Regions from separate parts of the uncultured Paraglaciecola sp. genome, predicted to be linked through region 2. Evidence: predicted binding sites of a transcription regulator. Region 2 holds the regulator's gene; the other holds the start of a gene.
What was found. Region 2 encodes LexA, which represses DNA repair genes until DNA is damaged. Its sites were predicted from a motif close to TACTGTATNNNNATACAGTA; they were not measured.
Positions count from the first base shown of each region.

Region 1 (3,435 bases), on a different contig from region 2:
AAGCCGCTTTAGGTATCAAATCAACAGGCACTGACTCCATAGCCGCAAACCGAATTTGTTGGATCGCAGACATCATAACGCCCAATAAAAACGCAGATATCACTAACCCCCAGAAGCTACTATTAACAACACTTGCCGCGGCCATTAGCGCAACCAGAGCACCTAGGATGGTGGCAGCAATAAAAACGGGCTTTCTACCAAAGTGTTGCATCAATCGGGTAATGGGCAGTACACCACAGACAGTGCCAACAATACTCATGGCTAATGGCAGCGTTGACCAATTAGGATCTGGAGTGAGTTGGGCGCCCAAAACGCCACCTGCTAATACCAGCATGGTGCCTGCGCTCATTGCTAGGGCTTGTATTAGCGTTAATAGCCAAACATTGATGGGCATGCTTTGCACTGGTAAATTCACTTATTATATAAGAGCTGAAATGTCTGAGCATAGTGTAACGATTTGAAGGATGTTAGTCTTGTGTAGAAGAAAATGAAAAAGCTAATTGTTTATTGTCTGTGATTTCTGCTAAAGCAACATGGAGTCCCACCAATCTAATCCCTCTATTTGCTTGACGCGAGAGGCCTTCGGTTAATAGTTTAAGAAAGTAGTTTTTATCCAATACCTGACATTTGTGCTCAACTGTTGTTTGCTGAAAATCACTGAACTTGAGTTTTATACCCTGACTTTGAATGTGTGCTTGGGTCTTGTTCAATCGCTGTTCTAATAATGGAAAAAGGCTATCGATCATTTTAAGACATTCATCCTGTGAATGAATGTCTTCGGCTAATGTTCTCTCTACTCCTACAGATTTGCGTTGTCTGGTAAGACTAAGATTTCGATTATCTAGACCATGGCTTCTATCCCAAATCACAGAGCCAAATTTACCAAAACGTTTGACTAAGTCTTCAAAGGGGAACTGACGTACATCGGCACAGTTATAAAGCCCCATATTATTTAGCTTTGCTAAGGTTACTTTGCCCACACCAGGAATTTTACCAAGGGGTAATTTGATCACAAAGTTGTCTAATTTATCGGGAGTGACAACACAAATGCCATTGGGTTTATTTTCATCACTGGCGATTTTAGCAACAAACTTACATGGTGCCACGCCCGCGGAGGCAGTGAGTTGGGTCTCTTCGAAAATCACTCTTCTGATATCTTCAGCGATTAATGTGGCACTGCCTGAGAATAAGTCGCTGTCAGACACGTCTAAATATGCTTCGTCTAATGACAATGGTTCTATTTTGTCTGTGTACCTGCTGAATATTTCACGTATTTGTTGAGATATTTCGCTATATAAGGCCATTCTGCCAGGAGCCAATACCAACTCAGGACATAGCTTTAAGGCGTGGGCTGTTGCCATGGCAGAGCGCACTCCAAACTTTCTTGCTTGGTAGTTGCAGGTAGCTATCACACCACGCCTGTCAGAACTGCCGCCTATGGCTAGTGGCACATCTCGATATTCTGGATTGTCACGCATCTCAACGGCAGCGTAATAACAGTCCATATCAATGTGAATGATTTTGCGCAAAGAATATGCCCGACATAAAGACTGTATATATAGTCAGTATCTTGCAGGAATATTAGAATTTATCAATATAAAAAAACGCCAGACTAGCTGGCGTTTTGTGTATTGATATATTTGTTCACATATAATTACAGAATTTGGTCTTTTTTCCATTGATTCAGTTTGTTTTGTCTCGCTTGTTCCTTTTCCAAACGCATTTTTTTACGGTCGCATGGTTCCGGACAATCACAAGCTTTAGCAATCCCCAGGGCACCTAAACCGCCACAACTACCCGCAATGGTCTTCTGCTGGAATATGTAACCAACAGACATAGCTAGAACGACCACCAAAAAAAATAAAAATGCGAAAATAAAGGTACTCAAAACCAGACTCCAATAAAGCTTAATATGTTAATGATATTATTTTAATGAACAGTTACAAGCTGCTCAAATTTAGAACTAGTATACTCGGTAAAATTGTCTTTTTCTTTAGTAATCAACAACACTGCAATATTGAACGTTTCTGCTAGCGCTAATGCCTTATCTTTGCCCATAACATTAAGTGCTGTTGCCAAGCCGTCAGCCGTCATCGAGGATGGATGAACCACAGTGACAGATACTAAGTTGTGGCTAATGGGGTAACCGGTATTTGGATTGATAAGATGGGAATAACGCACACCATCTGACTCGTAATAGTTTCGATAATCGCCAGAGGTGGCCACCGCATTTGTTCCTATGCTAATAATCTTTTGAACTGCACGTTGCTCTGTTTCAGGTTTTTCAATTGCAATCTTCCATGGCGTACCTGAAGCTTTTACACCTGACAATCTCATTTCGCCGCCTATTTCCACAAGGTAGTTTGTAATTGCATGGGTACCTAAAAGTTCTGCCAACTGATCAACTGCATACCCCTTTGCGATGGTTGATAAATCCACATAAAGTGCCGGCTCAGCTTTACTGGCCCAAGACGGTCCTATTGTTAATTTGTCTATTCCAACTAGCTTTTTGGTCATATTGATAAGCGCTTCTGTGGGAATTTTTACCGGCTGGCTTTTTGGTCCAAATCCCCAAAGATTGACCAAAGGGCCTACTGTCACATCTAACATTCCCTCACTCATATCACTTAAACGCTTCGCTTCGTTTAAAACCTTGAGGGTTGTAGCCGACATAGGAAAAGGTTTAACACTGTTCCATTGATTGAATCGACTTAGTTCTGAATCTTGAATATAGGTCGACATCAATAGATTGATATCAATTAATGATTGCTCAATCTGTTGTGTTAATTCCAGCTTATCTACGGCATCTATAGATACAAATTTCACATTGTAGGTGGTACCCATTGTAGGGCCTGTTATATGTGTTTCTTGGTTTTTAGACGCTGAGCAGGCGTTTAAGATTATTGAAATGACAACAATCAAAAGTCTGGGGTTAAGAAGCATTAACATATTTTATTCTGTACCTATAAGAAAAGGGGCATATAGCCCCTTAAAGATTGATTACTTATTAAATGTCTTAAAGTTAACCGCCAAAGTCATCCAGCATAATATTTTCGTCCTCTACACCTAATTCTTTAAGCATATTGATCACGGCTGCGTTCATCATTGGTGGACCACACATATAGAATTCACAATCTTCAGGTGCTGGGTGGCTTTTTAAATAATTTTCCAACAGCACATTATGTATAAACCCTGTATCACCTTTCCAATTGTCTTCAGGTTGAGGATCCGATAAAGCAACATGCCACTTAAAGTTATCATTTTCTTTTTGTAACATATCAAAATCTTCTACGTAAAACATTTCACGCAAAGATCGTGCACCGTACCAAAATGTGATGGGACGCGTTGTGTTTAATCTACGAAGTTGATCAAAGATATGTGACCGCATGGGAGCCATTCCTGCACCGCCTCCAACAAACACCATTTCAGCCGCGC
Region 1 is NZ_CALSOK010000002.1:440,459-443,893, reverse strand. It holds gene Q0Y52_RS02665 (MFS transporter) at 1-394, opposite strand, end outside; gene dinB (DNA polymerase IV) at 468-1,529, opposite strand; gene nqrM ((Na+)-NQR maturation NqrM) at 1,655-1,888, opposite strand; gene Q0Y52_RS02650 (FAD:protein FMN transferase) at 1,930-2,943, opposite strand; gene nqrF (NADH:ubiquinone reductase (Na(+)-transporting) subunit F) at 3,023-3,435, opposite strand, start outside.
Region 1: a site for LexA is predicted at 1,549-1,568, ahead of dinB (DNA polymerase IV). Genes of this name have one in related genera too.

Region 2 (3,435 bases):
ACTTGCTGGTCAAGGTAATTAGTCAGATTGATTGGCTCGCCAAAATTCAGAAAACCGTAACCGTAATTTTTGAGTTTTTTAATGGCTGAAAATATTTGTAAAAAAGATTCTTTTTTCTTACCTGTGCCGTTCAGTTCTTTAAGGTAACTGGACACTTCCATCACATGTTCGTAACCAATATAAACCGGTACGATACTGACGGGGCGGTTAATGCCTTTGATTAACGCCTGTAATGTCATCGCTAACATGCCAGTTTTAGGGGGTAATAAACGCCCCGTTCTGCTGCGGCCACCTTCAGGAAAATATTTCACCGAATAACCTTTGTTAAATAGCAGTTCTAAATATTCGCGAAACACAGCTGAGTAGAGTTTGTTGCCTGCAAAGCTGCGACGAAGATAAAACGCGCCAGCTTTTCTTAATATTCCGCCAATAGGGCGAAAATTTAAGTTTATTCCAGCAGCTATGTGGGGTGTGACTAACCCTTGATGATAAATAACATAGGTGAGTAATAAGTAGTCCATATGACTTCGATGACAAGGTACATAGATAATCTCGTGGCCATTTTGCGCCAAGGCTCTGACTTTATCCGCATGCCTGACTTCGATACCGTTATAAATTTTATTCCAAATTTTGGTTAAAATTTTCTCAGCTAACCTAATTAGACCAGGACGGTAATCAGCTGCAATTTCAGCTACATATTTTTTTGCTTGTTGTTTTGCTTGTTGATGACTTAATTGTTTGCTGCGAGCTTCTCCAACAATGGCCCTACGCACTGATTTTGCGCCCAGAACACTATTATACAATTGGTGACGTTCAAGAATGTTGGGGCCTGTTAATGTTTGATGACGGCGATAAAAATGTGTGCCGGCAACGCGGATAAGTTTATGGGCGATGTCTTCATCGCTACCCTTTAACTCCAGCATTTTCCTCGAAGATACGGCTTTGCTATAACAGACGAAATTATCTCTGCCTAAAAGCAACACAATAAAAAATTTACGAAGCCAGCTAGGTGAAACTTGGTTGGCGATGATATCTGACCAACCTGAGGTGTCTTTACCTGGTGCTCTACCCCAAAGTATAGACACAGGGACTATCTGAATATCCAGGTCTGAATTTTCTCTGTGCAGTCTAAATAGTTTAGCCGCATCTTCTTGAATTGAAGTACCTTTTGTTTTGCGGTTTAGTACTGATTTGGGTTTCTGTAGGAACAAACACGAAGAGTGCCGTTGATCGTCGATAGTCAAATTGAGTGTGGGTTTGGGTAAACCTAATGCCATTGCAGACATTTTGAGTGCTAACTGATCAGTGACAGAACGGGTTCGCAATAAATAAACAATGGGACGGGTTTTATCTATGCCCAGTTCAACTTCAAGATCACTTGGAGTACTGTTTACTTTTACTAGCCATTTGACCGGTACGGTTACTATTGCTAACAGCAATCTATGCAGCCACAACATACTCTTTACTCGCAGATTTAAAACTCGCAAGGATACCACAGACATTCCTAGCAGTTTAATAATTGATAATGGGTGCTTCAGTTTGATCTGATTTTATTAAACCATTCCACAGTCAACATAAAACAAATTTGAGATTTAACATTAACTGTATATAATAAGGTAACTGTATAAAAAAACAGGCTGGTTATGCGTCCACTAACTGCACGACAAGAAGAAGTACTTGAACTGATTAAAAATACGATGTTGAACACAGGTATGCCACCTACTCGTGCTGAAATTGCCCGGGAATTAGGTTTTAAATCTGCTAATGCAGCAGAAGAACATTTAAAAGCCCTGGCGCGAAAAGGGGTAATAGAAATTTTACCTGGTACGTCCCGTGGCATTAAGTTAAATGCACCACTTGAAGACCAACTCGAAGAGCTTGGTTTACCATTGATTGGCCGAGTTGCTGCAGGAGAGCCTATTTTGGCTCAAGAGCATATTGAAGGCCATTATCGCGTGGATCCTAGTTTGTTCAAGCCGAGTGCTGATTTTTTGCTTAGAGTGAACGGAATGAGTATGAAAGACATCGGTATTTTGGATGGCGATTTGTTGGCTGTTCATCGCACTATGGACGTACACAATGGTCAAGTAGTCGTCGCTAGGGTAGATGATGACGTTACAGTAAAACGACTTGAGAAAAAAGGCAGGCAGGTTTTGTTGCATGCTGAAAACGAAGCGTTTTCTCCCATTAAGGTCGATTTGGCGACTCAGCCGTTTAATATAGAAGGCATCGCTGTGGGGGTTATTCGTAACGCCGATTGGATGTAATCTTGATGCAGCGCATTGTTGATTAATAATGCGCTTTTAAATCTATATCTATTTATGAACCCTTTGGTTGTTTTCCTCTCTTTATATCTTTGTTATTTTTTGTTTATCAACAATTTATGTTTAAAAATTAATCAGTTGATTGCAAGTAAAACAAAAAGGCTAGACTAATCGCTATCAAATGAGAGACCATTAACATTAGAAAAGCAAAAAAACCAATAAATTAACATAAGCGTAAACCAAATAGGGATTTTTCAATTTCTATTTGAAGTTAGTGTTTCAGTGAAAATAAAAAATACGTTTAACGTATATGAGGTGCCATGTGAAGAGAATTTTGTTCAAGGTTGGAACTATGCTATCTGCATTGATGACTACGTCGGTGTTTGCAGAAACGAAAGATAATATTGAGCAATACCAGCTAAACATGACTAAAGGTGTGACAGATATTAGTGCTGGTGTTTACGATATGCATATGTTGATGTTTGTTATCTGTGTGGTGATAGGGGCCGGTGTTTTTATCGCCATGTTTATTTCTATGTACTTCCATAGGAAATCTAGGGGTGTTAAGCCTGCTAATTTCCATGAAAATGTAAAAGTTGAAATTGCCTGGACAGTGATCCCTTTTATTATATTGGTTGTGATGGCAGTGCCAGCAATGAATTTGTTAATTGATATGGAAGATGCTAGCGAACCTGATGTGTCTATTTTAGTGACCGGTTCACAATGGAAGTGGCACTATAAGTATATGGACAATGACGTTGAATATTATTCTAAATTGGCCACTCAAGCTGACCAAATATCTGGGAAAATACCTAAAGGTGAAAACTATCTACTCGAAGTAGACAGACCGCTCGTTATACCCACTGGTCAAAAAGTCCGCTTTCTTATCACTTCAGACGATGTTATTCACTCTTGGTGGGTGGCAGATTTTGGTTTCAAACAAGATGCTAATCCAGGTTTTATTAATGATGCGTGGACCAATGTTAATGAACCAGGTGTGTATCGTGGTCAATGTGCAGAGCTTTGTGGTAAAGATCATGGTTTCATGCCGATTGTAGTGATTGCCAAAGAGCCTGCTGAATATGCTAAATGGATTTCAGAGCAAGAAGCTGTACAGCAGCAAGCAAAAGCAGAAGAACAAAGACTGTTATCTATGAATATGACAATGGCT
Region 2 is NZ_CALSOK010000006.1:136,223-139,657, reverse strand. It holds gene plsB (glycerol-3-phosphate 1-O-acyltransferase PlsB) at 1-1,457, opposite strand, end outside; gene lexA (transcriptional repressor LexA) at 1,644-2,267, shown strand; gene coxB (cytochrome c oxidase subunit II) at 2,632-3,435, shown strand, end outside.